Regions from separate parts of the Xanthobacter variabilis genome, predicted to be linked through region 3. Evidence: predicted binding sites of a transcription regulator. Region 3 holds the regulator's gene; each other region holds the start of a gene.
What was found. Region 3 encodes HrcA, which represses chaperone genes, less so after heat shock. Its sites were predicted from a motif close to GTTAGCACTCNCNNNNNGNGAGTGCTAAC; they were not measured.
Positions count from the first base shown of each region.

Region 1: the regulator HrcA is predicted to act here: its motif matches at 7,366-7,394, upstream of groES (co-chaperone GroES).
Region 2: the regulator HrcA is predicted to act here: its motif matches at 7,197-7,225, upstream of groES (co-chaperone GroES).

Region 1 covers NZ_CM195533.1:2,765,238-2,775,032, reverse strand. Annotated here, with positions in the region: gene V5F26_RS11950 (histone deacetylase family protein) at 1-625, shown strand, start outside; gene V5F26_RS11945 (TIGR00266 family protein) at 685-1,380, opposite strand; gene V5F26_RS11940 (hypothetical protein) at 1,760-2,779, shown strand; gene V5F26_RS11935 (protein adenylyltransferase SelO) at 2,885-4,366, shown strand; gene groL (chaperonin GroEL) at 5,324-6,970, opposite strand; gene groES (co-chaperone GroES) at 7,022-7,309, opposite strand; gene V5F26_RS11920 (hypothetical protein) at 7,663-8,187, shown strand; gene V5F26_RS11915 (YegP family protein) at 8,958-9,149, opposite strand; gene lepA (translation elongation factor 4) at 9,238-9,795, opposite strand, start outside.
Region 2 covers NZ_CM195533.1:3,145,600-3,155,394, reverse strand. Annotated here, with positions in the region: gene V5F26_RS13740 (DUF1697 domain-containing protein) at 1-22, opposite strand, end outside; gene V5F26_RS13735 (ferritin-like domain-containing protein) at 42-683, opposite strand; gene V5F26_RS13730 (primosomal protein N') at 819-2,996, shown strand; gene tgt (tRNA guanosine(34) transglycosylase Tgt) at 3,382-4,533, opposite strand; gene queA (tRNA preQ1(34) S-adenosylmethionine ribosyltransferase-isomerase QueA) at 4,530-5,606, opposite strand; gene V5F26_RS13715 (exopolysaccharide biosynthesis protein) at 5,700-6,320, opposite strand; gene V5F26_RS13710 (usg protein) at 6,612-6,917, opposite strand; gene groES (co-chaperone GroES) at 7,338-7,652, shown strand; gene groL (chaperonin GroEL) at 7,743-9,374, shown strand; gene V5F26_RS13695 (hypothetical protein) at 9,620-9,795, opposite strand, start outside.
Region 3 covers NZ_CM195533.1:2,098,755-2,108,549, forward strand. Annotated here, with positions in the region: gene V5F26_RS09135 (Na/Pi symporter) at 1-505, shown strand, start outside; gene V5F26_RS09140 (STAS domain-containing protein) at 495-797, shown strand; gene epmA (EF-P lysine aminoacylase EpmA) at 823-1,839, opposite strand; gene efp (elongation factor P) at 2,025-2,594, shown strand; gene V5F26_RS09155 (response regulator) at 2,853-3,320, shown strand; gene grpE (nucleotide exchange factor GrpE) at 4,035-4,658, opposite strand; gene hrcA (heat-inducible transcriptional repressor HrcA) at 4,772-5,875, opposite strand; gene rph (ribonuclease PH) at 6,062-6,775, shown strand; gene rdgB (RdgB/HAM1 family non-canonical purine NTP pyrophosphatase) at 6,775-7,410, shown strand; gene hemW (radical SAM family heme chaperone HemW) at 7,620-8,777, shown strand; gene V5F26_RS09185 (nucleoside deaminase) at 8,914-9,357, opposite strand; gene V5F26_RS09190 (pseudouridine synthase) at 9,673-9,795, shown strand, end outside.

The sequences.
Region 1 (9,795 bases), 670 kb from region 3:
CGCCGTGGACGAGGTGCTGGAGGGCAAGGTTGCGAACGCCTTCGTGGCCATGCGCCCGCCGGGCCACCACTGCGAAGTGCGCAAGCCCATGGGCTTCTGCCTGCTCAACCAGGTGGCGGTCGCCGCGCGCCACGCCCAGGCGAAATATGGCCTGGAGCGGGTCGCCATCGTGGATTTCGACGTGCACCATGGCAACGGCACCCAGCAGATCTTCTGGGACGATCCGACCGTGATGTATTGCTCCACCCACGAGATGCCGCTGTTTCCCGGCACCGGCGAGGCGAGCGAGACCGGCAGCGCGGACACCATCGTGAACGCCCCGCTCCATGCCGGCGACGACGGCACCCAGTTCAAGGAGGCCATGGAAAGCCGGGTGCTGCCGCGCCTGGAGGCCTTCCATCCGGACCTGATCCTCATCTCCGCCGGGTTCGACGCCCATGTGCGCGACCCCATGGCCTCGCTGCGCCTGGTGGATACCGACTTCGCCTGGATCACCCGCCGCCTCATGGAGACGGCGGACCGGGTCTGCGGCGGCCGCGTCGTCTCCCTCCTGGAGGGGGGATATGACCTGGAGGCACTGGCCTCCTCCGCCTCCGCCCACGTCTCCGCGCTGATGCACGGCTGAGCGGCGCGCGCCCCTGGGGTTACGGCAACCACCAGGGGCGGGCTCAGCGGCGCTTCATCTCACTGCCGCTGCGTCGGCAGATAGGGCGCGAGCGCGTGGGCCAGCTTGGAGGGCGTGAGCGTCTGCAGCCAGACATTGCCGGGGCCGCGCAGCCGCGCCAGGAACAGGCCATCGCCGCCGAACAGCATGTTCTTGACCCCGGAAATGGTCGTGATCTCGAACGACACGCTTTCCTCGAACATGCCCACATGGCCGGGATGAACCAGCAGCTCCTGGCCCGGCTGAAGGGTGTAGCTGACGATTTCGCCGCCCAGCTCCACATAGGCGCTGCCGGTGCCGGTGAGGTGCTGGAGCACGAAGCCATTGCCGCCGAACACGCCTGCCCCCAGGCTCTGCTGCACGCCCACCGCCAGCGACAGCCCCAGCGTGCCCGCCAGAAAGCCATGGCGGTGGATGAGGAAACCCCGGCCCGGCTCCACCTTCGCCTCGATGATGTTGCCGGGAACGCTGGCGGCCAGCGCCAGCAGCCCCTCACCCCCCTGGGCCACGAACTCGGTCATGAACAGGCCGCCGCCGGAAATGGCGCGCCCGATGGCGGAAAACAGCCCGCTGGCCCCGCCGGTGGCGGCAGTGGTGTTCATGGCAATGTTGGATGTCATCCAGGACAGGCGGTCCGGCTCGGCCAGCACGCCTTCACCCGGCTCCAGGGTGAATGTCAGAACGGGAAGGGTCGTGCCTGTGATCTCGCTGCGCATCGAAACCTCGTCGGCGTCAGGTCACGGCGGTCCGGGCTCGGACATCCGCCGGCCACAGACAAGCAGCATCGGCGCACCACCGCAACGCTCGTTCCCGGGCCGGCTCAGGCAAAATGGGCGGGGGAGCACCGGGACGACGGCGCCTTCGCGGGCGGGTCCGACCTCTTCGCGGATCTTGTGAGGCAAGGACATGCGCCCCCGCATGCGGTCTCCTGCCACGGGCCGCCGCCAAGCGAATCTGCACTGGAACCGCCAAAATGACCGCAATCGACGAGGAGCGAGGACATCCATGCGCTTCATGCGCCCGCGGGCCGCGACGCGACTTCCTTGCCTTGCTGCCCTGCTGCTGGCGCTCGGCGGCGGCACCGGGATGAGTGCGATGGCCGATTCCGCCTCCCCCGCTCCGGCGCGGCCGGTCGTGCTGCGCTTTCTGAACGCCCCGCGGGATGGCGAGCCGTTGAGGCATCCGCCGAGGCTTGGCATCGCCATCGGTGGTCCCGCGCGCCCGGCGGTCCTGGACACCGGCTCCACCGGCATCGTTATCAGCGCCAGCTCAATTCCCAATCTCGCCGCTCTGCCGGACCTGGGAGAGGGGCGCCTCACCTATTCCAGCTCCGGCCGCATCATGATCGGCCGCTATGTGCGCACTCCGGTGACCCTTTCGGGGGCGAACGGCGGCGCGCTCACCACCCGGCCGCTCCCGGTGCTGGCCGTCACCCGCATCGCGTGCCTGCGCTCGGCCCGCAACTGCCAGCCCAATGACGCCCCGCGCGGCATCGCCATGCTGGGCGTGGGCTTCGCGCGGGAGAAGGACGGACAGGCGGGCGGTACGCCGGACAAGAACCCCTTCCTCAACCTGCCCGGCATGGCTGACCCGACGCAGCATGCGCCTGGCACGCGCGGCGCGCTCGGCCGGGGCTACATTCTCAGCCGGTCGCAGGTGCAGGTGGGCCTGGGCGAACGGGATGGGGACGCCTTCGCCCGCATGGCCCTCGCGGCCTCCCCCATCGCCGGAGAGTGGCAGGCCCCCGCCGCCTGCTTCGCCCTGAATCATCGCGCCCCCGCCGCCTGCGGCAGCCTGCTGGTGGATACCGGCGTCACGCGCAGCTTTCTCACCGTTCCGGAAGCCCAGTTTTCCGGCCTCCTGGCGCCGGATGGGCGGCTCTTGCTCGCAGATGGCGTGCGCGTCGACATCCTGCCCGCTCCGGGGAAAGGCGAGCCGCGCTACAGCTTCGTCGTCGGTGATCGCGCCGACCCGCTCGCGCCGGATGAGGTGGTGCTCGTGCCACGGCCCGGCCGCGCGGCCTTCCTCAACACCTCCGTGCGCCTGCTGAACGGCTTCGATTATCTTTTCGACGCCGATGGGGGCGCAGTGGGCCTGCGCCGCATCCCGCGCTGAGGCGATAGCGGAATTCGCGGTGTCTGGACTTCAGGAACGGAAGCGATCACCCTGACTTTCCATTCCCGGGGCTGCCCCATTTTTCCCGGGGGAGATTGCATTGCCATGGCCACGACGCTTTCTATTCCCTTCGACAATTCCTATGCCCGGCTGCCCGAAAGCTTTTTCGCCCCCGCCCAGCCGACCCCCGTTTCCGCCCCCCGCCTTGTGAAACTGAACACCGCGCTGGCGGAGGAGCTGGGGCTTGACCCCGCCGCCCTCTCCACGCCCGAGGCGGTGGAAGTGTTCGCCGGCGTGCGCGTGCCCGAGGGGGCTCTGCCCATCGCCCTGGCCTATGCCGGCCACCAGTTCGGACAGTTCGTGCCGCAGCTGGGCGACGGGCGGGCCATTCTCCTGGGTGAGGTGATCGACCGGCAGGGCCGGCGGCGGGACATTCAGCTCAAGGGGTCCGGCCCCACCTTCTTTTCCCGCCGGGGCGACGGGCGCGCCGCCATCGGGCCGGTGCTGCGCGAATATCTGGTGAGCGAGGCCATGGCCGCCATGGGCGTACCCACCACCCGCACGCTGGCCGCCGTCACCACTGGCGACCCGGTCTGGCGCGAGCGGGCGCTGCCCGGCGGCGTGCTGGTGCGGGTCGCGGCAAGCCATATCCGCATCGGCACCTTCCAGTTCTTCGCCGCCCGCCAGGATCTCGAAGGCCTGCGCGCCCTCGCAAACTACACCATCGCCCGCCACTATCCGGAGCTGGCCGGCGCCGACCAGCCCTATGCCGCCCTGCTCGAGGCGGTGATGGACCGCCAGGCGGCGCTGGTCGCGCGCTGGCAGCTCATCGGCTTCATCCATGGCGTGATGAACACGGACAACATGTCCATTGCCGGCGAAACCATCGACTATGGGCCGTGCGCCTTCATGGACGCCTACCACCCCTCCACGGTGTTCTCGTCCATCGACTACATGGGCCGCTACGCCTACAAGAACCAGCCGCAGATCGCCCACTGGAACCTCGCGCGCCTCGCCGAGACGCTGATCCCCCTTCTTCATGCCGAGCGCGAGCCGGCCGTGGAAGTGGCCAACACCCTGCTCGGCACCTTCCCCCAGCGGTTCGAGGCCGCCTACCATGCGGGCCTGCGCGCCAAGATCGGCCTTCCCGACGGGACGGCGCAGGATGTGGCACTGGCCCTGGAGCTGCTCCAGGTGATGCAGGCGCAAAAGGCGGACTTCACCCTCACCTTCCGACGCCTGGGCGCCGCCGCCGAGAGCGCGGAGGGCCTTTCGCCCGTGCGCGACCTGTTCCTGGACCGCGCCGCCTTCGACGCCTGGGCCGAGCGCTGGCGCGCCCGCCTCGCCGAGACCGGCCGCGAAGGCGTCGCCATCCGCGCCGAGATGGACCGGGTGAACCCCAAATTCATTCCCCGAAACCACCAGGTGGAATGGGCCCTGGAGGCCGCCGCCGAGCAGGGCGATTACGGCCCGTTCGAGGAACTGCTGGGCGTGATCCAGCACCCCTTCGAGGAACAACCCCGCTTCGAGGCCTATGCCGAGCTGCCGCCAGAAATGAAGGACTACCAGACCTTCTGCGGGACGTGAGAGGGCGCGCACAGAGCTGACGGGGCACCGAAACGAATGAACGCGACCGCCGGGCGGCTCCGGCCGCTCCTCCGCTTCCCCTCCTCTGTCGGACGCACGGCCACCACGCAATATGTTCCGCCTTTCCGCTGGGGGCAGCGCGGGCTGGCGGCTAGGGCCTCGCGGCTTTGGGGTCGGCGTTGCCCGTGCATCGGACCAACTTCCGCCCGGCGACGCGTTCCTTGACGCGCATCTGAACGCCCGCTCGGCATCAGCGTATCAGCCGCCAGCCTGAAGCACGGCCCACGGCGGCCCGGCAAGGCGCGAACGGCCACGCCACCGTGGGCCGGACCTGGAGCCCTCGCGACCTTAATGCCCAGCGAAGGGGAGGCAGAGCCGAGCCCGCTGGAGTTGCGGGCGAGAGAGGGGGACAGTCCCGGCGGCGCCGCAGACGATTGGCATAGCGTTGTGCAGCTGGCAGCGCGTCCTGGAATGCGTCTGGCTTCGCGGCCCTTGGAGCCGTTGCCACTCGCCTCGACTCCGTCCCCGATTCCCGACGACTTGCTCGCCGCAGCCTTCTCCTGCTTGTGGAGAGGAAGGCACCGCATGGGGGCGCCTGGGCGAGAGGGCAGCAGGCGTCGCCACATCCACTGGGCGTCCGCCACACGCCCCCCCTTCAGCCCGTAGCGGAAACAGCGCGACGGTTTATCCCACTGGCTTTATCCACGTCCATCGCGCGCAGCAGTTCTCACGAGGTCCGGACACGCCTCCGCCCGCCGACAGCGCCGCTCTCCGAACGCCAGCAGTCGCATCGTGCCCGATCCCCGCAAGATGCCCCCCAGACAAAAGAAAAGGGCGCGACCGAAGCCGCGCCCTTCCCTTTTCTCAGACCGATGGGGCCGGATCGAGGATCCATGCCGCCACCCCAACCGACCTAGCCGGTTGGGGCACTTACGACGTTTGGTCGGATGGATTTCCTCAGAAATCCATGCCGCCCATGCCGCCCATGCCGCCGCCGGGCATGGCGGGCATGGCCGCGTCCTTCTTCGGCAGCTCGGCCACGAGCGCCTCGGTGGTCACCAGCAGGCCGGCCACAGAGCCCGCGTCCTGCAGAGCGGTGCGCACGACCTTGGCCGGGTCCACGACGCCAGCGGCGACGAGGTCCACATATTCCTCGGTCTGGGCGTTGAAGCCGAAGTTGGCGTCGGACGCCTCGAGCACCTTGCCCACCACGATGGAGCCTTCCACGCCGGAATTCTCGGCGATCTGGCGGATGGGAGCCTCAAGGGCGCGCAGCACGATCTTGATGCCCGCCTTGATGTCGGCGTTGTCGGAGGTGAGAGCCTCCACCGCCTTCTTGGCGCGCAGCAGGGCCACGCCGCCGCCGGGGACGATGCCTTCTTCCACCGCGGCGCGGGTGGCGTTCAGCGCGTCGTCAACGCGGTCCTTCTTCTCCTTGACTTCCACCTCGGTGGAGCCGCCCACGCGGATCACGGCCACGCCGCCGGCGAGCTTGGCGAGACGCTCCTGGAGCTTCTCACGGTCGTAGTCGGAGGTGGTGGCCTCGATCTGCGCCTTGATCTGGGCAACGCGCGCCTCGATGTCGGCCTTCTCGCCGACGCCGTCCACGATGGTGGTCTTTTCCTTCTCGAGGATGACCTTCTTGGCGCGGCCGAGCTGAGCCAGGGTCACGTTCTCGAGCTTGATGCCGAGATCCTCGGAGATGACGGTGCCACCGGTGAGGATCGCGATATCCTCGAGCATCGCCTTGCGACGATCACCGAAGCCGGGAGCCTTCACGGCCGCGACCTTCAGGCCACCGCGCAGCTTGTTGACCACCAGGGTGGCCAGGGCCTCGCCTTCCACGTCCTCGGCGACGATCACCAGCGGACGGCCGGACTGCACCACGGCCTCGAGGACCGGGAGGATCGGCTGGAGGCCGGAGAGCTTCTTCTCGAAGATGAGAATGTAGGGCTCTTCCAGGTCGGCGATCATCTTCTCCGCATTGGTGATGAAGTACGGAGAGAGATAGCCGCGGTCGAACTGCATGCCCTCGACCACGTCGAGCTCGGTCTCAGCAGTCTTGGCTTCCTCGACGGTGATGACACCCTCGTTGCCGACCTTCTGCATGGCGCCGGCGATCATCTCGCCGATGGAGCTGTCGCCGTTCGCGGAAATGGTGCCGACCTGGGCCACCTCGGCGGAGGAGGAGACCTTCTTGGCGCGGGCCTGGATGTCCTTGATGGCCGCGGCGCAGGCGAGATCAATGCCGCGCTTCAGGTCCATCGGGTTCATGCCGGCGGCAACCGCCTTGGCGCCTTCCTTCACGATCGCCTGGGCCAGAACGGTCGCGGTGGTGGTGCCGTCACCGGCCAGGTCGTTGGTCTTGGAAGCGACTTCGCGAACGAGCTGGGCGCCCAGGTTCTCGAACTTGTCCTCAAGCTCGATTTCCTTGGCGACGGACACGCCGTCCTTGGTGATGCGCGGCGCGCCGAAGGACTTCTCGATGACGACGTTGCGGCCCTTGGGACCCAGCGTGACCTTCACGGCATTGGCGAGGATATCCACGCCGCGCAGCAGCTTCTCGCGCGCGTCGGCAGAAAACTTGACTTCTTTGGCAGCCATCACGGCCTCCTTATGAAACGTGCGGAAAAAGGCTCAGGCACTCTCTCGCGATCAGCCGATCACGCCGAGAATGTCGCTCTCCTTCATGATGAGAAGATCCTGGCCGTCGATCTTCACCTCGGTGCCGGACCACTTGCCGAACAGCACGCGATCGCCGGCCTTCACATCGAGGGCAACGAGCTTGCCGGCCTCGTCGCGGGCACCGGGACCCACGGCCACAACCTCGCCCTCCTGGGGCTTTTCCTTGGCGGTGTCGGGGATGATGATGCCGCCGGCGGTCTTCTGCTCGGCTTCAATGCGCTTGACCACCACGCGGTCGTGCAGGGGACGGAAGGACATGGGTCTATTCCTCTCGGAACATGGAATTTGGCGCGGCATGCGCCGCTGCCGGCATCGCTGGCACTCTCAAAAGAGGAGTGCCAAGCTCGCGGCGGAGATAAGTGCGCCGGTGCGCGCCGTCAAGGCACGCGGCGTGAACTTCACGACCAAAAGGTGGGATACGAACCGGTAACCGCCAGCCCTTAGAGTGATTTTCCGAAGTCCAGCGAGGCGGTTCACCCCCGGCAGCGAACTCTTGAACGAAGCGTTATCGACGCCGCAGGGATGAGCCGTTATGGTCGGCGCGCCGGCCTGAACCCGCGTGGGCAATGGCAAGGACCGGAGTTGAGACGGCGGAGGCCTTGGAATACCCCATGAACATTTTGCTTGCACGATCGAACGCGCGCCTCGGGAAGCAGGGTCGCGTCGGCCGGGGTCGCCTGGGCCTGGCCGGAGTGGCCGCCACCGCGCTGGCGCTCACGCTCGCCGCCTGCAGCACCACGCCGACCGAGCCGCCGCCGCCCGCCAAGCCGCAATATTTCAGCCCCATCCCGCCGGACCGGCTGGTGGGCCGCTGGGGCCTTGCCGCCTATCATCGCCCCGATGATGCCGGCCGCACCGAGACCCAGGCCAAGGCCCAGTGCTCGAACCCTTACGTCATCACCGCAGGCACCAGCGGCGGCGTCATGATGTATCTGGCGGACGACAACAAGCTCACCGAGGTGGTGTCGAAGCAGGTGGCCAATGGCCCGATCTTCATCGGTCCGCCCGACGAACCCGCCGGCGCCCAGGCCGACCGCCAGGTGATGCGCTTCGACGGTAACGTGCTGGTGCTGCGCTGGGTGGACACGGAAGTGGCCAAGCGCTACGGCACCATGGTCTACGTGCGCTGCTCGTGACGATCCCGGGTGGGCGCCGCCAGGCCCCACCCCACTGACCGGCTGCGTAGCGAGCCCGGCCGAAAGGCAGCTCACAGGCCTGCAGCGTCTTCTGGTTTTCCTGCGGCGTTTCCTGGTTTTCCTGGGGCGTTTCCCGGTTTTCCTGGGGCGTTTCCCGGTTTTACGGAATCGCGGAGTTGCCCCAGATCTGCGACTTCACGCATTTTCTTTGCGCGAGCCGGCGCCCTCGCCCGAAGGCGATCGCCCCCTCTTCAGGACGATCCCTGGTGGGGGTGAAGGACAGCGCACCGGCGCAACTCCAGCCATGTAAAGACGCTGCTACTGCCGGAGACCAATCGCCATTGGGCGAAGGGAACGGCCCGGCCCGCCATCCGCGTTCCACCACCGGCCCGCTTCTCGCAGCTTGGCACCATCCCCTCTTGCCGGCGAGGGGGCGGGAACGATGGGAGTGGATGACGAGGCGCGCGACGGGGCATCGCTTCAAAGGGGCGCGCGTGCAAGGGCCGCGTCGGAAGAGCCGGGGGCGTCAACGCAGAGCATCGCCCCTCCCCGCCTGGCAAGTAGGCGAGGAGGCGCGCCAGTTGCCGCACCTTTTCTCTTGAATGTCGCTCAAGCGCCTTGAGCTGCAGTGTTTTCCAGAACCGAGCCATATCCGCCACGTCGAAGACGCCAGATTCCGTCAGGCTCAGATCAGCCATTCAGCCCGAACACTAATGGCTTTCGCGCCGCCCCTCTGCCACCGGCCGAAGGCGCAGGCGGCAGCATGCGCTTCACGCGCCAGTGCTCTTGGTCTCGTCCTCCACCGGAGCGGCGGGGGCATTCTTCTTGATGGACTCAATGGCGCTCAAGGCCGAAGCCTTCGCCTTATAGCCTTCCGAGGAGAACATGATCTCCCCATTGGAAGCCCGAAACCGGAAGCGGAACTCGCCCGCTTTGTCCTTGAAGACCTCGAACTTCGCCATGGCAGTTTCTCCCGGGTGCTGCCCTCGCAGACCTAGCAGGTCGAGGATGCGATGATTCGCACCCTCACGCCATGCGTGTGGCAGGTCGCTACTCGTCCATCTTCAGCGCGGCGATGAAGGCTTCCTGCGGAATCTCCACCTTGCCGAACTGGCGCATCTTCTTCTTGCCCTCCTTCTGCTTCTCCAGAAGCTTGCGCTTTCGCGTGATGTCGCCGCCATAGCACTTGGCGGTCACGTCCTTGCGCAGGGCGCGGATGGTTTCGCGGGCGATGATCTTGGCGCCGATGGCCGCCTGGATCGGGATCTGGAACAGATGCTGCGGAATGAGATCCTTCAGCTTCTCACACATCACCCGCCCGCGCGCTTCGGCCCGGGTGCGATGCACCAGCATGGAGAGCGCGTCCACCGGCTCGGCATTCACCAGGATCGACATCTTCACCAGATCGCCGGGGCGATATTCGGTAATCTGATAGTCGAACGAGGCATAGCCCTTGGAGATGGACTTCAACCGATCGTAGAAGTCGAACACCACCTCGTTCAGCGGCAGGTCATAGGTGACCATGGCGCGCGCGCCCACATAAGTGAGCTCGATCTGGTTGCCGCGCCGGTCCTGGCACAGCTTCAGCACCGCGCCGAGATACTCGTC
Region 2 (9,795 bases), 1.0 Mb from region 3:
GAAGAGCGACGTGGCGGCTCATGGCCACGAAGGCGCGCCGCTCACGCGCGCCGTCCGTTGTGACCGGAGAAGATGCGCAGAGCGCCAAGCCCGAGGGCCACCGCGCCCGCCACCGCCAGCATCACCGGAAAGTTGTTCACCCCCGGCGGACCACCCGCGGAAGAACTGCAACGCCGCCCGCCGGCCCCATCTCCGCGTCCCCCGCGAGGCGCCGCGCCGGCGGCGGTGCCGCCCAGGCGGGCCGCAGCGCGCTGAAAGGCGGGGAGATGGCGCGTGCCCGAGGCCGCCTTCAGCTCGCGGAACACGGCCACCGCGTCGGGCGGCATGGGATAGGAGAGGAAGTTGTCATACATGGCCACGTTCTCGATCTCGTCCGCGACGCCGGCGGCGGCACATTCGGCGAGGGTGGCGGGCAGGCGCACCTTGCCGGGCCAATCGTTCACCGGCTCCGGCACGCCATAACGCGCACACAGGCGCGACAGCGCCCGCGCGTGGGCTGCCTCCGAATGCACGATATTGGAGAAGGGCCGCACGGGCCCGAAGCGGCGGATCACCGCGTCATACACCGCCAAAGCGTGCCATTCGTCGTAAAGGCCGATGCGCAGCGCCTGCGCCAGGGGCGGGCGCTGATCGGACGGATCGATGCGGCGGGAGGCGAGAAGGCGCGCGTCGGCATTGCTCATGGCTGTACTCCTTCCCTTAGGTTTACCGCCGGCGGGAGCTCCGATGCACGCGGAAACAGTGCCGCTGCGACTGCACGTCCCAACCGCGGACTTACCCCTTTGACGTTTGCCCGGGGCGCGACCAATAAGACGGCCATGAGCATGTCCACCGTCGATGTCCTGCTGCCCCTCGGCCTCGACACCCCCTATTCCTATCTTCGTCCGGACGGCATGAGCCTGTCGCCGGGCGACCTCGTCCACGTGCCCCTGGGCACGCGCGGCATGATGGGCTGCGTGTGGCCCCGCCGGGGCGAGCCGGCCAAGCCGCTGGACCCGAAGAAGCTGAAGGCGGTGAAGGACAAGCTGCCCTACCCGCCCCTGCCGGATGAACTCCTGAAGCTCATCGACTGGATGGCCGATTACACGCTGGCGCCGCGCGGCATGGTGCTGCGCATGGCGCTGCGCCACGGGGAAACCCCAGGCCCGGCGCGCGAGCGCGTGGGTGTGCGCGCCACCGGCCACAAGCCCGAGCGCATGACCGCCGCCCGCGCCCGCCTGCTGGAATTTCTGGCCGACGGCTTCGTACGCGGCAAATCGGAAGCGGCGCGGGAAGCCGGCGTGTCCCCCTCCGTGGTGGATGGGCTGGTGGATGACGGCGCCCTGGAAGCCCTGGTGCTACCGCCGGAACCCGCCGCATACCCGCCCGACCCCAGCCACGCCGCCCGGCCGCTTTCAGACGTGCAGGGCGAGGCCGCGCGGGTGCTGAAGGACGCGGTAGCCACCCATGCCTTCAGCGTCTTCCTGCTGGACGGCGTCACCGGCTCGGGCAAGACCGAGGTTTATTTCGAAGCGGTAGCGCAGGCGGTGCGCGACGGGCGCCAGGCGCTCATCCTGCTGCCCGAAATCGCCCTCACCCAGGCGTTCCTGGATCGCTTCACCGCCCGTTTTGGCGTGAAGCCGGCGGAATGGCATTCGGCGGTCTCCGCCCGCCGCCGCGCGCGCATTCTGAACGGCGTGGCCTCCGGCGAGGTGAAGGTGGTGGCCGGGGCACGCTCTGCTCTGTTCCTCCCCTTCCACGACCTTGGCCTGATCGTGGTGGATGAGGAGCACGACCCCGCCTACAAGCAGGAAGATGGCGTGTGTTACCACGCGCGGGACATGGCGGTGGTGCGCGCGCGCAACTGCTCCGCGCCCATCGTCCTGGCCTCCGCCACGCCGTCCATCGAGACCGAGGTGAATGCCCGGCGCGGACGCTACCAGCGTCTGGCCCTGCCGGTGCGCTTCGGCGGCGCCAAGGTGCCCGGGCTCACCCCCATCGACCTTCGGCGCGAAGGCCCCCCGCGCGGGCGCTGGATCGCGCCCCGGCTTGAGGGCGAGATCAACGACACCCTCTCGGTCGGTGGGCAGGCGCTGCTGTTCCTGAACCGGCGGGGCTATGCGCCGCTCACCCTCTGCAACGCCTGCGGCCACCGCATGCAGTGCCCCTCCTGCACCGCCTGGCTGGTGGAGCACCGCTTCCGGCGCCGCCTCACCTGCCACCATTGCGGCTACCAGGCGCCCGTGCCCGAATGCTGCCCGCGCTGTGGCGCGAAGGACAGCCTGGTGGCCGTGGGCCCCGGCGTCGAGCGGCTTCAGGAAGAGGTGCAGGCCCTGTTTCCCGCCGCCCGCACGCTGGTGCTCTCCTCCGACCTGCTGGGCGGGGTGGAGCGCATGCGCGCAGAGCTGGACGCGGTGGCGAAGGGCGAGGTGGACGTTGTGGTGGGCACCCAGCTCGTCGCCAAGGGCCACAACTTCCCCGGCCTTGCCTTGGTGGGGGTGGTGGATGCGGATGTGGGCCTTGGCCAGGGCGACCCGCGCGCGGCGGAGCGCACCTTCCAGCTCGTGCATCAGGTGGCCGGCCGCGCCGGGCGGGGCAAGACCGAGGGGCGCGGTTTCATCCAGACCCACATGCCCGAGCATCCGGTGATGCGCGCCCTCGTGACCGGCGACCGCGACGCTTTCTACGACACGGAGATCGCCGCCCGCGAGGAAACCCAGCTTCCCCCCTTTGGGCGCATGGCGGGCATCATCGTTTCAGCCAGCGAGGCCCATGCGGCGGAGGGCCATGCCCGGCGGCTGGCCGCCTGCGCGCCCATTGTTGCGGATGTCCGCATTCTGGGTCCGGCGGAAGCCCCGCTGGCGGTGCTGCGCGGGCGCCACCGCTGGCGGCTGCTGGCGCGCGCGCCCCGCCACGTGGATCTTTCCGCCTATCTGCGCCAATGGCGGGATCTGGCCCCGAAGCCCACCGGCAACGTCAAGGTGGTGATCGACGTCGACCCGCAAAGCTTCCTGTAAGGGCCGGGCCGGCAAGGCGCCCGTTCCCTCTGCCGCTGGCGGATGAGGGAAGGCATGCTTCCCCTAGGAGCTATCGACATTCACTGCGTGTGGCGCGGCTTGAACCTCTGCGCCAGGCGGTCCTGCCCAGCCGTCAGCCTCCCCCGCAAGCGGGAAAGGGAACGAGTCCGGGCAAGCCGTGCCTCTCAAATGTTGATCGGCCCTGGAAAACTCCCGGCTCTTCAGAAGACAGGCCGGGAACGCGCACCGGCCTTTTGAAGCGAACCGCTTTCGGCTTGCGGCCGCCCCCTTCCTGCCCCCTCCCCAGCACGCGGGAGAGGAGTGGAAGCGTAGCGAGCCGCCAGATCGTGGCATCGCCCTGCGGCTTCCCGAATGCGGATGGGCCCTAGCCTTCCCACGCGGGAATGTCGCCGCGCGCCCAGCCGCCCTTCACCTCGGCCACGTAATCGGCATAGCGACCGGCGGCGATGGCCTCGCGGGCGCCCGCCATGAGCTGCTGGTAATAATGAATGTTGGCCCAGGACAACAGCATGCCGCCCAGCATCTCCTCGCACCGCACCAGATGGTGGAGGTAGGCGCGCGAATAATCGCGCAGCGCCGGGCAGTCGCTCTCCTCGTCCAGGGGCCGCGGATCTTCCGCATGGCGCGCATTCTTCAGATTGATGCGGCCGAAGCGGGTGAAGGCCAGAGCATGACGACCCGAGCGGGTGGGCATGACGCAATCGAACATGTCGATGCCGCGCGCCACCGCCTCCAGCAGGTCGTCGGGCGTGCCCACGCCCATGAGATAGCGCGGCTTGGTGATGGGCAGGTGCGGCTCCACCGTCTCGATCATGGCCAGCATCACATCCTGTGGCTCACCCACGGCGAGGCCGCCGATGGAATAGCCGGGGAAGTCCATGTCCGCGAGCGCGGTGGCCGATTCCACCCGCAGCGCCGGCACCGCTCCGCCCTGGACGATGCCGAACAGCGCCCGCCCCTTGGGCTGCGCCTCGAACGCGCGCTTGGAGCGCTCCGCCCAGCGCAGCGACAGGCGCATGGCGCGGGCCGCCTCGTCATCGGTGCAAGGCAGTCGCACGCATTCGTCGAGCTGCATCTGGATGTCCGAGCCCAGCAGGCCTTGGATCTCCACCGCCCGCTCGGGGGTCAGCTCGTAATGGGTGCCGTCCACGTGGGAACGGAAGGTGACACCGTTCTCGCTCATCTTGCGCAGCGAGGACAGGGACATCACCTGAAAGCCGCCAGAATCGGTGAGGATCGGCCCGCCCCAGCCCATGAAGCTGTGCAGCCCCCCGAGCTTGGCCACCCGCTCCGCCCCCGGCCGCAGCATGAGGTGGTAGGTATTGGCCAGCACGATGTCGGCGCCCGCCGCGCGCACCTGATCGAAATAGAGCCCCTTCACGGTCGCCACCGTGCCCACCGGCATGAAGGCCGGCGTGCGGATGGTGCCGCGCGGCGTGAGGATGAAGCCGGTGCGCGCCGCCTTGTCGGTGGCGGAAAGCACGAAGGAAAAGGAGTCGGTGGGCGCGAAGGTCATGGGGCCGCTTGTGGCAGAAGCAGGCAGGCATCGCCATAGGAATAGAAGCGATAGCCATCCGCGATGGCGTGGGCATAAGCGCGTTTCTGCAGCTCGTGCCCCACGAAGGCCGCCACCAGCATCACCAGCGTGGAGCGCGGCAGGTGGAAATTCGTCATCATCGCGCCCACAGCCCGGAACCGGTAGCCGGGTGTGATGAAGATATCGGTCTCGCCCAGGAACGGCCGGATGGTGCCATCCTCACCCGCCGCGCTCTCGATGAGCCGCGTCGGGGTCGAGCCGACGGTGACGATGCGCCCGCCCCGGGCCTTCACCGCATTGAGCACCGCCGCAGTCTCCGCGGAGACCTCCCCCCATTCCGCATGCATGCGGTGGTTGGCCGTGTCGTCCGCCTTCACCGGCAGAAAGGTGCCGGCGCCCACATGCAGCGTGACGGTGACCACCTCCACGCCCCGCGCCTTCACCGCCGCGATAAGCGCCGGGGTGAAATGCAGGCTGGCCGTGGGCGCGGCGACAGAGCCGTCCACGCGGGCGAACACGGTCTGGTAATCGGTGCGGTCGTGCTCATCCTCCGCCCGCCGGGCCGCGATATAGGGCGGAATGGGCATATGCCCCACCTGCGTCAGCGCCGCATCCAGCTCCGGGCCGGAATGGTCGAAGGCAAGGTCCACCTCCCCTTCCCGCCGGACCTCCACCCGCGCTTCCAGCACACCGGCGCCGCCGGCATGGGTGAAGCGGATGACATCCCCCTCGCGCAGGCGCTTGGCGGGCTTGGCGAAGGCGGTCCAGCGGCTCGCGTCCAGCCGCTTCACCAGCGTCGCTTCGATATGCACGGTGCTCGCCCCCTCGCGGGTGCGCGTGCCTTCCAGGGCGGCGGGAATGACGCGGGTGTCGTTCACCACCAGGGCGTCACCGGGCTTCAGAAAGCTCGGCAGGTCGCCCACATGGGCGTCGCTCAGCTCGGGCGCGGCGCCGGGGCGCACCACCAGCAGGCGCGCGGATTCACGCGGCTCGGCGGGGCGCAATGCGATGCGCTCGGGGGGAAGTTCAAAATCGAAGGCGTCGACACGCATGGGGATCGGCAGGTGAGGGAGAGGAGGAAAATGGGAAAGCGGCGTTCCTACAGCGCCGCCGCCGGAACGCAAGGCCGAAGCCGTGGCCCGCGCCTAGAAGATGGCGATGGCGCCTTGCCACACGGCCCAGCTCATCAGCGCCAGGACGAGCACCGCCAGCACGCTGACGCCGAAGCCGGCGAGGATGACGAGACCATCCCGCTCCACCAGCCCCAGCCCGAACACGCACACCGCATAGCCGGGCGGCAGATTGCCGAGGAAGGGAATGGGCAGGAAGGCCAGGATGAGCCCCAGCACCACCACCGTCGCGCCCACAAGCCGGCGCGCCGTGGGGCCGGCGAAACGCTCGTAGCGCGGCCGCGAGATTGCCTCGAAGCGCTGGATCAGCGGGCGCGAGCGGGTGATGATCGTGTCCAGCATGGCGCGCGAGAAGGTGCGGCGGGCGATCACCTCCGGCAGCCACAGCTCCTGCCGCCCCATGGCCATCTGCAGGCCGATCAAGGCCAGGATGATGCCGCAGATCACCGGCACGCCGGGCGGCATGGGAATGCAGTTGGGAATCCCGAAAATCAGGAAAAGGATGCCGAAGGCGCGATTGCGCAGCGCATTCACGAGATCGCCCACGGCCACCCGTTCGCCCTCCTGGGCGGACAGGACGGCGGCGAGCAGTTCGGACGTTCTCGGGGTGCGGTGGTCCAATGCGGCCTCTTCCACGGCGTCTCCCCGACAGTCACGACTTCCTTTGGGGACGCACCTATTAGCACCGAGAAAAGGGCGTTGTCAGGGCACCTTTACCATCTGTCCCCGCGTCTGCGCCCAAGGCCGGGCCGGGCCGGGCACGCGAAAGCTGGCGGAAGTGGCGTACGCATCCAACCCCCGCCGGATACGTACGCCCCTCGCCACCGCCCCCCATTTAGACCATCTTCGCCGCGGAAGGAAAATGTCCGTTCGCGCGTTCCCGCATTTCCGCAGAGGGGTGCCGCCCTCCACGGCACCCACCCCTTCTCAATGCACCACGAACAGGCCGTCCACAGAACGCAGCTCCGCCGGCTTGATGAGGCCGCAATGGGCTACCCGGACCGAATGCAGCCGGCCCTCGATTTCCCGTTCCCAGAACTCCAGGAACCGCTGGAGCTCGGGAAATTTCGGGCACAGATCATACTCCTGCCACAGGAAGCTCTGCAGGACCGAGGGATGGTCCGGCATGCGATAGAGAATTTCGGCCGTGGCCAGGCCATAGCCTTCCATCTGCAACTTGAAGTCGTTGGAAACGCCATTCAGCGATAAATCGGATGCACCCTTGGACGCCATGTGGAAGACCTCCTCACGCAACATCGAATGAACGCTGGCCGGGGGGTGGATCGTGGAGCCTCCGTGTGCCATCTCCCCGCCGACCATGTTTCGATTGTCGGCTCAAGACTGCCGCGACGCCAAGTCCAAAAATTCCATTCCTGTTGTAGAAACAATGCGCTAGCAGCGAGGGTCGGCGACTGCTGACAAAGGGCGCCGCGCACCGGTTCAGGCCGCGCCGCTGGCCGCGCATCCCGGTGGCCCCGCGCAACCCCTTCGCACCGCAGCATTTTCGTGGATGCTGGCACTCTAGATCAGTGAGTGCCAAAAAAGTTGGGCCTCCCCCTTGCGGGAGCTTTTGGCGGCCCCTAGATGGGCCGTGAGCCGGACGAGCACCGTCCGGTGTCTGCAAAATAAGCAACCAATTCGGAGGTTCCCCTCATGGGTTTCCGTCCTCTGCACGACCGCGTTGTTGTGAAGCGCATCGACGCCGAGCAGAAGTCTGCTGGCGGGATTATCATTCCCGACACCGCCAAGGAAAAGCCCCAGCAGGGTGAAGTGATCGCGGTGGGCCCGGGCGCCCGCAATGAGAAGGGCGAGCTCGTCGCCCTCGACGTCAAGGCCGGTGACGTGGTGCTGTTCGGCAAGTGGTCCGGCACCGAAGTGAAGATTGACGGCCAGGATCTCCTCATCATGAAGGAGAGCGACATCCTCGGCGTGATCGAAGGCGCGGCCGGCGCCAAGCAGGCGGCCTGATCCATCCGCCCCGCGGCGGCCCGCGAGGCGCGGGCCCTGCCCCTTTGACCTATTCCGGAACATTCGTCCCAAGCTGAAGGAGCAAGGCACATGGCTGCCAAGGACGTGAAATTCTCCGTCGACGCGCGCGACAAGGTTCTGCGCGGCGTTGATATCCTCGCCAATGCCGTGAAGGTGACCCTGGGCCCCAAGGGCCGCAACGTGGTGATCGAGAAGGCCTTCGGCGCCCCGCGTATCACCAAGGACGGCGTCTCCGTCGCCAAGGAGATCGAGCTCGAGGACAAGTTCGAGAATCTCGGCGCCCAGCTGGTTCGCGAAGTCGCCTCCAAGACCAACGATCTCGCCGGTGACGGCACCACCACCGCGACCGTGCTCGCCCAGGCGATCGTGAAGGAAGGCGCCAAGGCGGTGGCCGCCGGCATGAACCCGATGGACCTGAAGCGCGGCATCGATGTCGCCGTCGAGGCCATCATCAAGGATCTCGCCGCCAACTCCAAGGCCGTGACCTCCAACGAGGAAATCGCGCAGGTCGGCACCATCTCCGCCAATGGCGACACCGAGGTGGGCCAGTTCCTGGCGGAAGCCATGAAGAAGGTCGGCAACGAGGGCGTCATCACCGTCGAGGAAGCCAAGTCCTTCGAGACCGAGCTCGACGTGGTGGAGGGCATGCAGTTCGACCGCGGCTACCTCTCCCCCTACTTCATCACCAACGCCGAGAAGATGCGCGTTGAGTTCGAGGATCCCTACATCCTCATCAACGAGAAGAAGCTGACCGGCCTGCAGGAGCTGCTGCCCGTGCTTGAGGCGGTGGTGCAGTCCGGCAAGCCGCTGCTCATCATCGCCGAGGACGTGGAGGGCGAGGCCCTGGCCACCCTGGTGGTGAACAAGCTGCGCGGCGGCCTGAAGGTCGCGGCCGTGAAGGCCCCCGGCTTCGGTGATCGCCGCAAGGCCATGCTGCAGGATATCGCCATCCTGACCGGCGGCACCGTGATCTCCGACGATCTCGGCATCAAGCTCGACAGCGTGAACCTCTCCATGCTCGGCACCGCCAAGAAGGTGGTGATCGAGAAGGAGAACACCACCATCGTCGACGGCGCCGGCGAAAAGGCTGACATCGAGGCCCGCATCGCCCAGATCCGCGCCCAGATCGAGACCACCACCTCCGACTATGACCGCGAGAAGGCCCAGGAGCGTCTGGCCAAGCTCGCCGGCGGCGTGGCCGTGGTGCGCGTCGGTGGCGCCACCGAGGTCGAGGTGAAGGAGAAGAAGGACCGCGTGGACGACGCCCTGCACGCCACCCGCGCCGCGGTGGAAGAAGGCGTGCTGCCCGGCGGCGGCGTGGCCCTGCTGCGTTCCGTGAAGGTGCTCGAAGGCCTGAAGGTCGACAATGCCGACCAGAAGACCGGCATCGAGATCGTCCGCAAGGCGGTCCAGGCTCCGGCCCGTCAGATCGCCACCAATGCCGGCGATGACGGCTCGGTGGTGGTCGGCAAGATCCTCGAGAACGACACCTACTCCTTCGGCTACAATGCGCAGACCGGCGCCTATGTAGACATGGTGAAGGAAGGCATCATCGACCCCACCAAGGTGGTGCGCACCGCCCTCCAGGATGCGGGCTCGGTCGCCGGCCTCCTCATCACCACCGAGGCGCTCATCGCCGAGCTGCCGAAGAAGAACGCCCCCGCGGCCCCGGCCATGCCGGGCGGCGGGATGGACTTCTGAGGTTAGAACACGCCTCTGGCGCCGCCCGGCCCTCTTCGCGAGAACGCAAACCGGCAAGCCGGTTTGCTCGGGCGGCGGGATGGACTTCTGAGGTTAGAACACGCCTCTGGCGCCGCCCGGCGAACTCTCGCGAAACGCAAACCGGCTTGCCGGTTTGCTCGGGCGGCGGATCAAAAATAGAACGGCCGGGCTTTTGCCCGGCCGTTTTCGTTTCTGGCGTCAGGGTCGGCAGCGGCGCGCAGCGCTCAGCTCGTGGCGGAGCGCAGCTCCGGCATTGGCCAAAGCTGATCGACGTCGCCTTCGCGGCTCGTGATGAGCCAGTCGCGCGCCAACGGGCCGCCGTCCGCATCCTGATCCTCGACACGCAGATGGCGCCCCGCGCGGCCGCCACCGGCCAGGACGAGGTGCTGGCCCTCCTTGA
Region 3 (9,795 bases):
GCGCGGCGCGGCCAGCATCGCGCGGACCACCGAGCATTTCCTGACCGATCTCATCGGCCGCGCTCCGGAGCGCGAGAGCCTCGATATCGCGCTGAGCCAGCAATCCCTGCTGGAAATGATTTGCGTGTTGCAGGACACGCTGCACGATTTCGCCGAGGTGGTGGAAAGCTATGAGCGGCCGCCGCAGCTGGCCTTCAACCTTTCCGAATCGCTGCGGGTGAACGTGCTGCTGCTGGCCGACGCATCGAGCGCGGAGGATTATGACGTGATCGCCGCCCTGACCGCCGATCGCAGCAAGCTGCTCAACGATATCCGCCGGAGCCTGGTGGGCGCTTCCCTTGGGGCGGGGGAGGATGCGCGCCGCCTGCTCTTGGCCACCAGCCTGTTCGAGCGCGCCATCTGGTTGATTCGTCGGACCTCGGTGGCGTTGCGCCCTGCGACGAATGACGATAATCCCAGTGACGGATTGATGTCGGCGGAGCGGAATGACGTCCATGCACATTGAGCGTGAACAGGCGGACGGCGCGGTGCTGCTGAAGGTGGCCGGGCGACTCGACACGCCCAACGCCAAGCCGTTCGAGACCAGCCTCATGGACGTGCTGTCCATGACAGACGGCCCGATCATCATCAATCTGGCCGGGGTGGACTATGTCTCCTCCTCCGGCCTGCGCGCGCTGCTGGTGGCCGGCAAGGCCATGCGCAATTCCAAGCGCCGCCTCTCCCTCACCTCCCTGCAGCCGCAGATCCGCGAGGTGTTCGACATTTCCGGATTCTCGACCCTGTTCGAGATCTCCTGAGGCCGGCGCTCCCGGCGACAACCCGTCAGGGCGCCGCCACAGGTGCCCACAGCACGTCCTCGATGCGCCGCGCGCCCGTGGCCAACAGCACCAGCCGGTCGAAGCCCAGGGCGCAGCCGGCAGCCTCGGGCATCTGGCGCAGGGCGGCCAGGAAGTCCTCGTCGAGGGGATAGCGCTCACCGTAAAGGCGGCTTTTCAGCTCCATCTCGTGGGTGAAACGGCGGCGCTGCTCGTCGGCATCGGTGAGCTCGCCGAACGCGTTGGCCAGCTCCAGCCCGCAGGCATAGAACTCGAACCGCTCGGCAAACCGCGGGTCTTCCGGCTTCGGCCGCGCCAATGCCGCCTCGCTCAGCGGGTAGTCGCACAGGAGGGTGGGGCGGCCCATGCCCAGGTGCGGCTCGATGCGCTCCACCAGCACCTTCGAGAAAATGTCCGCCCAGCTGTCGTCCTCGGCCACGCGGATGCCCGCCGCGCGCGCGGCCGCTGCCAGTGCTGCCGGATCGGCCGGCGCTCCGGGGGCGGGCACCACGGCGGGAAGGTCGATGCCCGCATGCCGCGCGAAGGCCGCGGTGAGGGTGAGGCGCTCGGGCTCCGCGAAGGGGTCGCACTCCGCGCCCCGGTAGGTGAAGCGGGAAGCGCCGCCGATGCGGGCCGCGAGCCGCAGCAGCGCGGTGCAATCCTCCATCAGCTGGCTGTAGGGCGCGCCGGCCCGGTACCATTCGAGCATGGTGAATTCCGGATGGTGCGCCATGCCGCGCTCGCGATTGCGGAACACCCGCGCCAGCTCGAAAATGCGGGGCTCGCCCGCCGCCAGCAGCTTCTTCGCGGTGAATTCCGGCGAGGTGCGAAGATGCAGGGTGTGGCGCGCGCCGTCGGGCGCGATAAGGTCCGTGGCGAAGGCGTGCAGGTGCGCCTCGTTGCCGGGCGAGAGCTGGAGGATGGGGGTTTCCACCTCAACGAAGTCCTGCTCCAGGAACCACGCCCGCACCATCGCCGTGATGCGACCGCGCGCCAGCAGGAAGGGGCGGCGGTCAGCGTGCACGTCCCGGTCCCACCACGGGCTTTGACCGGATCCTGATACCAATTTCACGGGGAAACGTCCTTCACAAGCCGCTTTGGGCGCCTGAAACACCGCCGCGAGGGTGGCGCTCGGCGCGAAGATGGGTATGTTGCCCGCCAACGAAGACGAGCGGCACGACGCCGCGAAAAGTTCAAGGAAGACGCGACGTGGTCAAGGTCATCGCCAGCTCCCTGCGTAAAGGCAATGTGGTCGATATCGACGACAAGCTCTATGTGGTGCTCACCGCCGAGAACATTCACCCCGGCAAGGGCACGCCGGTCACGCAGCTCGACATGCGCCGCATCTCAGACGGTGTGAAGATCTCCGAGCGCTATCGTACCACCGAGCAGGTGGAGCGCGCCTTCGTGGAGGATCGCCCCCACACCTTCCTCTATGAGGATTCGGACGGCTACACCTTCATGAACCCTGATAACTTCGATCAGGTGACCGTCTCCAAGGAAGTGATGGGCGATTCCGCCGTGTATCTGCAGGAAGGCATGGAGTGCATGCTTTCCACGCACAACGGCAATCCCATCGCCATTGAGCTGCCGGCCCGTGTGGTGCTGGAGATCGTGGACACCGAGCCCACCGTGAAGGGCCAGACCGCGTCTTCCTCCTACAAGCCGGCCGTGCTCTCGAACGGTGTGCGCACCATGGTGCCGCCCCACATCTCCGCCGGGACCCGCGTGGTCATCATGACCGCCGACGGCTCCTATGTGGAGCGCGCCAAGGACTGATGTCCCGCGGCTCCTGCCGAGGGGCCGTCATCGCGCCCGCACCGCGTCGCGGGCGTTTTCGCGGCATCTCCCCGGACACGGGTGGAGCCGTGGCAGGGGAACTTTCGCCCGCGCCGCCCGTTGAGCGGCAAGCAGCCGAAGTCTGCCTCGTTCCGTCCGTTCCGGCGCTTCGCCGGGCGGAGGGTGGGCGGGCGGATGGGCCGCGGGGCCGTTCGGAATGCGCGCGTGCTTCCGAGGGGCGGGCGAAAGGCGCGGAACATGAACTTCGCGGGATTGCGCATTCTCGTCGTAGAGGACGAGTTCCTGGTCGCTCTCGGCCTCGAAGGTGAATTGCGCGCCCTGGGCTGCGACGTGGTGGGGCCGGTCGCCAATCTCTCCGTGGCCCTGGATGTCGCGCGTAACGAGGGGCTGGATGCCGCCCTTCTGGATGTGAGCCTGGGGCGGGACTGCGTGTTTCCCGCCGCCGCCATTCTGGCCGCGCGGGGCGTGCCCTTCGTTTTCTGCTCCGCTTTCACGAGCCCTGAGCCCGTCCCACGCCGCTTCGCGGATCGGCCCCGCGTGGCCAAGCCTTTCACCGGTGCCATGATCATCGCCGCGTTGGCCAGCGTCGTGATGGCCGGCGGGGCAGGGCGGCCCGACGTTGCTGACTGCAAAACCGGGTGCGATGGCCGCGCGCGCCGCGCCGCGCCGCCGGTGCGGGCGGCTCGGGAGCCGGGAATGTCGTGATTTCGATGCGCCGGGTTGGCAGGCGGGAAGAGGCCGGCCTTCCGAAAGCATGTGGTGCCTTCCACATGCCTGAGCCGTATGGGAATGCTTACGGGCCGGATTGCGAGCATTTTTGAGTGGCGCGAAGCTCGGTGCGCGCAAAGGCACTCCAACGCCATAAAAGAGATTGGCTTTTCAGGCCCGACCAAAGCGGAAATCGCATTCTGCGCGCATGGCTCTCATCAGCAGCGCGCCACGCTTTGCGGGGGTGCCCAGCGGAAAAGTCATCATCCCCCGCAGGGGCTGCACCCCGCGCGCGCTTCCGCTCCACGCATGCAGCTGGAGCACTGGCGGGCTTTGCGGTAGTGAAGGGTCATCTAGATTATTGATTTAACAAGCGCTTTTCGCGCGCGCCGAACTTCCGCCGGTTTGAAAGCGCGCACGTTCGCGGGTTTGCACGAGGCGACCCCGCAACACGTCCGGCGAATGCGGCCTCAAGACAGCTGCTGAGGGATCGTAAGGGCCGGGGGCCTGTCGCGCTTCACACGTCTAGGGTGCGCGCACCGCGGCCGGTGTGCCTGTCCGCAAACATTGCGGCCCGTTCGCGGCCGGCGGCAGGGCAGGGCCATGCAATGCGAAACCCCTCGGCTCCGTTCACGGCGGATCGGCAGGTTTCGGTTTCTCGGGCACGGAAAAATGGGCGCGCCGCGGCACGCCCATTCTCGCGGTGGAGGATCAGGCCTCGCCTTGGGGCTTGGCCTCGGCCGGGGCTTCGGCCTTCGGGCCGCCGCGGGCGACGCCCACCATGGCCGGGCGCAGCACGCGCTCGCCGATGACGTAGCCGGCCTGCACCACCTGAACCACCGTGCCATTGGGCACGGACGGGTCCGGCACCTCGAACATGGCCTGATGCAGGTTGGGATCAAACTTCTCGCCGCGCGGCTCGATCTTGCGGATCTTGTGCTTCTCCAGCGCCTGGGCGAGAGCGCGTTCGGTGATCTCGATGCCTTCCAGCAGCGCCTTCACCGGGCCTTCCGCCTGGGCCTTCACCTCGTCGTCCACCGTCGCCAGGGCGCGGTTGAGATCGTCGGCGACGGTCAGCATGTCGCGGGCGAAGGAGGCGATGCCGTAGACCTTGGCGTCGGCCACTTCCTTGTCGGCGCGGCGGCGGATGTTCTCGGCTTCCGCGAAGGCGCGCAGATACTTGTCCTTCAGCGCGGCGATCTCCGCTTCCATGCGCTCCTTGTCGGCCTCTGGCGAGGCCTGGGCGGCGGCGTCCGCCTCGGCGGAGGCCGTGGCGTTGAATTCGGGGTCCTTGACACCGTCGCCGGTCTCGGGCGCGCGCGTCTGCTCGCTCATCCGGTCTTTCCTTTTGGCTGGATCTGGGTCCTCTTGGACCTTCCGTGAGTTACACGGGATATCGGAGCCCTGCCGGCAAAAATCAAGTCCGCACAGGCGGGCGCGGCGCAATCTCAGGCTGCGTCCACGCTTCCGGGCGCGCCGAGCACCCGGCTCACGAGCCGCGCGGTGAAGTCCACCATGGGCACGATGCGCCCGTAATTGAGCCGGGTCGGCCCGATCACGCCCAGCACGCCCAGCACCCGGCCCTGGCCGTCGCGATAGGGTGCGACAATAGTGGAGGAGCCGGACAGGGAAAATAGCCGGTTCTCCGAGCCGATGAAGATGCGCAGGGCCTGCGCCTCCTCCGCCCGGCCGAGCAGGTCCACCACCTCGCGCTTCGATTCGAAATCGTCGAACAGCAGGCGGATGCGCTCCAGGTCCTCCAGGGCGTGGAGATCTTCCAGCAGCTTGGCCTGCCCACGCACGATGAGCTTGCGTTCGGCCGGCTCGTCGCCGGACCAGGAGGCGAGGCCCTCTTCCACCACCCGCGCCGTCAGGGCGTCCAGGTCGCGGCGCAGCTCGGCCAGCAGGGTTTCCATCTCATCGCGGGCCTCTGCCAGGGTGCGGCCGCGAATGTGGGCGTTGAGGAAGTTCGTCGCCTCGGTGAGGGCGGAAACGGGCAGGCCCGAGGGCAGCGCCACCGCCCGGTTTTCCACCTGCCCGTCCTCGGACACCAGGATGACCAGTGCCCGGCCGGGGTCGAGGGGCACGAACTCCACATGCTTCAGGCGCGGATCGGTCTTGGTGGCGGTCACCACGCCGGCGCCACGGGCAAGGCCGGAAAGCAGGGTCGAGGCTTCCTGCAGCACGCCCTCCACGGTGGTCTTCTTGGCGGCGGCCATCACCTGGGTTTCGATATTGGTGCGGTCGCGCTCATTGACGTCGCCCACCTCCATCAGCGCATCCACGAAAAAGCGTAGCCCGCGCTCGGTGGGCAGGCGCCCGGCGCTGGTGTGGGGGGCATAGATGAGGCCGGCGGCTTCCAGGTCCGCCATCACGTTGCGCACCGAGGCGGGCGACAGCGTCATGGGGATGAGGCGCGAGATGTTGCGCGAGCCCACCGGCTCTCCGGTGGCCAGGTAGCTTTCCACGATCTGGCGGAAGATCTCGCGCGCACGGGCGTCGATCTGCGCCAGGGCGCCGGACGAGAGGGAGAAGAAAGGGTCGATCGCCACGGGACAGCACGCCTTCTTGAGGCCGCCCGCGCCGCGCTGCCGCTGGGCGGGCGGCACCCTATTATGTGTCGTTTCCGGCCCGCTCCTTCAAGCGTGTTCGAATGGGAATGCGCCCGCCCTTGCGGTTTTGCCCGCTGGGCTCCTAAAAGAAGCGCCCGAAACGAGAGAGACATGAAGGAAAACACCATGCGCCCCAGCAAACGCGCGAGCAACGAGATGCGCGCCGTTTCATTCGAACGGGGCGTGATGCGCCACGCCGAAGGCTCCTGCCTGGTCAAGTTCGGCGAGACCCACGTGCTGGTTTCCGCCACGCTGGAAGAGCGCCTGCCGCCGTGGCTGAAGGGCCAGGGCCGTGGCTGGATCACCGCCGAATACGCCATGCTGCCCCGCGCCACCCACGACCGCACCCGGCGTGAATCCACCACCGGCCGCCCCTCGGGCCGCACCCAGGAAATCCAGCGCCTCATCGGTCGCTCTTTGCGCTCGGTGACCGACCTCGTGGCCATGGGCGAGAAGCAGATCACCATTGACTGCGACGTCATCCAGGCCGACGGCGGCACCCGCACCGCCTCCATCACCGGCGCCTGGATCGCGCTGCATGATTGCCTGTCCTGGATGCGCGCCCGCTCCATGATCCGCGACATGCCGCTGAAGCAGCACCTGGCGGCCGTCTCCTGCGGCATCTATGAGGGCACGCCCGTGCTCGACCTCGATTATGCCGAGGATTCGGTGGCCGAGACCGATGCCAACTTCGTCATGACCGGCACCGGCGGCATCGTCGAGATCCAGGGCACGGCGGAAAAGACCCCCTTCACCCAGGATGAGCTGCTGTCCCTCTTGGGCCTCGCCCGCAGTGGCGTGGACCATCTGGTGGAGCTGCAGAAGAAGGCCGTCGCCTGATGGCTCATCGCCTGCTCACCGGGCGGCTCGTGGTGGCCACCCACAATCCCGGCAAGCTCATCGAGATGCGCATGCTGCTGGAGCCCCATGGGGTGGACGCGGTTTCCGCCGGCGAGCTGGGCCTGCCCGAGCCGGAAGAGACCGCCGACACCTTCGAGGGCAATGCCCGGCTGAAGGCGGAGGCGGCGGCCAAGGCCGCGCAGCTTCCCGCCTTCGCGGACGATTCCGGCCTCGTGGTGGATGCTTTGGGCGGCGCGCCCGGCATCCACACCGCCCGCTGGGCGGGGCCGGACCGCGACTTCGAGATGGCCATGGAGAAGGTGGAGGCCGCCCTTCAGAAGGCCGGCGCCACCAGCCCGGACCAGCGCAAGGCGCGGTTCGTCTCGGCCTTGTGCATCGCTTGGCCGGATGGGCATCTGGAGGAGTTTCAGGGGGTGGTGGAAGGCACCTTGGTGTGGCCGCCGCGCGGCGCCAAGGGCTTCGGCTACGATCCCATGTTCGCGCCGGAGGACTACACCCGCACCTTCGCCGAGATGACGGCGGACGAGAAGCACTCCATGCCGCCCAAGGGCTTCGGCCTGTCGCATCGCGCCCGCGCCTTCCTGAAGCTCTCCCAGGCATGCCTGAAGGCGTGAGCGGGTTGGGCACCGGCGATCATCCCCCGCGCGACATGAACCCTCTCCCGCTTGCGGGGGAGGGCAATGAGGGGGCGGGCGCCGGATCGCAGGCGCAAGGCGGGGCGCCGGGCGCATCGCCGGACATGGCTCCGCGTTCCGCGTCCAACCCCATGGCGGCCTTCGCCCTTTCCAACCCGCCCCCGCAAGCGGGAGAGCAGGGCGCGAAGATGGGGGAGCCGGCGGATGGCGGGTTCGGCGTTTATGTCCATTGGCCGTTCTGCCTCGCCAAGTGCCCCTATTGCGACTTCAATTCCCATGTGCGGCGGGATGCGCCCGACCAGGCGCGCTTTCTTGCGGCCTATCGGCGCGAGATCGCGCACATGCGCGCCCTTACCGGCCCGAAGCGGGCGGAAACGGTGTTCTTCGGCGGCGGCACCCCCTCGCTGATGACGCCGGAAACGGTGGCCGGCATCCTCGAGGCCATCAATGATGCCTGGCCGCTGACACCCGGCGCCGAGATTACCCTGGAGGCGAACCCCACCTCCGTGGAGGCCTCCCGCTTCCATGGCTACCGGGCGGCGGGGGTGAACCGCGTTTCCCTCGGCGTGCAGGCGCTCCATGACGCCGACCTGAAGAATCTCGGCCGCATGCACACGGTGGACGAGGCGCTGGCGGCAGTGGCCATCGCCCGCGCGGCCTTCGAGCGGGTGTCCTTCGACCTCATCTATGCCCGCCCGCGCCAGACGCCCGAAGCCTGGGCGCAGGAGCTGAAGCGGGCCTTGGCGGAAGGCTGCGAGCACCTTTCGCTCTACCAATTGACCATTGAGCCGGGCACGCCCTTCGAGCGGCTCTACGGGGCCGGCAAGCTGATCCTGCCCGACGACGACCTCTCCCGCGCCTTGTGGGACGTCACCCAGGAGGTGACGACGGCCGCCGGCCTTCCCGCCTACGAGATTTCCAACCACGCCCGGCCGGGGGCGGAGGCGCGGCACAACCTCGTTTATTGGCGCTACGGCACCTATGCCGGCATTGGCCCGGGCGCCCATGGGCGCATTGCGGTGCAGGGCGAGCGCCGGGCGACCTACGTGGAGAAAATGCCCGACGCCTGGCTGGACCTGGTGGACCGCCAGGGCCACGGCATCATGACGGATGAGCCCCTGAGCCGCCCCGAACAGGCCGACGAGATGCTTCTCATGGGCCTGCGCCTGAGGGAGGGGGTGGACCTCCTGCGCTATGCGCGCCTCGCGGGCCATGGCCTGTCGCAGGAGCGCATCAGCGCGCTGGCGGAGCAGGGGCTGGTGCAGCACCGGGGCGACCGCCTGGTGGTCACCCCGGAGGGCTTCCCGGTGCTCAATGCGGTCATCGCCGCCCTGGCGGACGACTGACACGTCCCCGGCCCGTTCCGGGTCCCTGCAGGACTGCGCCGCGTGCTATGGCGCGCGCGGGCGCAGCGGCGTGAAGAACGCGCTTGTTTCAATGGGATCGAATATTTCGTCGATCCCATTGAACCCGGGTGATGGCCTACCGCCGATCCTGGAAGAAGTTCCGCAGCACCTCCGACGCCTGGCGCTCGGCGATGCCGCCATAGACTTCCGGGGCGTGGTGGCAGGTGGGCTGGGAGAAGAAGCGCGGGCCGTTTTCCACCGCCCCGCCCTTGGGATCGGACGCGCCGAAATAGATGCGCCGCAGCCGCGCGAAGGAGGCCGCGCCCGCGCACATGGCGCAGGGCTCCAGCGTCACATAGAGATCGCAATTCACCAGCCGCTCGGACTTCAACTGGGCGCCGGCGGCGCGGATGACCAGCATCTCCGCATGGGCGGTGGGGTCGTTGAGCTCGCGGGTCCGGTTGCCGTCGCGGGCGAGCACCTGGGTGCCGCGCACCAGCACCGCGCCCACCGGAACTTCGCCCCGCTCCGCCGCCGCCCGCGCCTCGTTGAGCGCCATCTGCATGAAGGTTCCCGACATCCCCATCCCTTGCAGCGCCGGAACCGCCGCGCGGCACTCCGGCACGATGAGCATTTTCCGGCAAGACGAACATTGTTTCGCCAGAAGAAAATGCGATGGACAACTATCTCGCACACTCTTGAGCTTCAACGAAACGCGAAAAGCGGTCGCAACGCTCGCCGCGCCACAATTGGTGTGCTAGAGGCGAACCAACACGTTTCATGCCGCACGCGGCGTGGAACAGGCCACCCATCCGTTCAAACAATCAGCCATAGGGTGTCCGTTCGGCAGGGCTCGTGCTTGAGCCCTGCCGAACGGACACAATTGATTCACGCGATGCCGCGCACTACACCTCCCCGCAAGGACAAGAACAAGGTCCCCCGCCTCAAGCGCGAGCTGCCCGCCGCCCCGAAGAAGGAGGCGGAACGCGTCGCCAAGGTCGTCGCGCGCGCCGGCCTC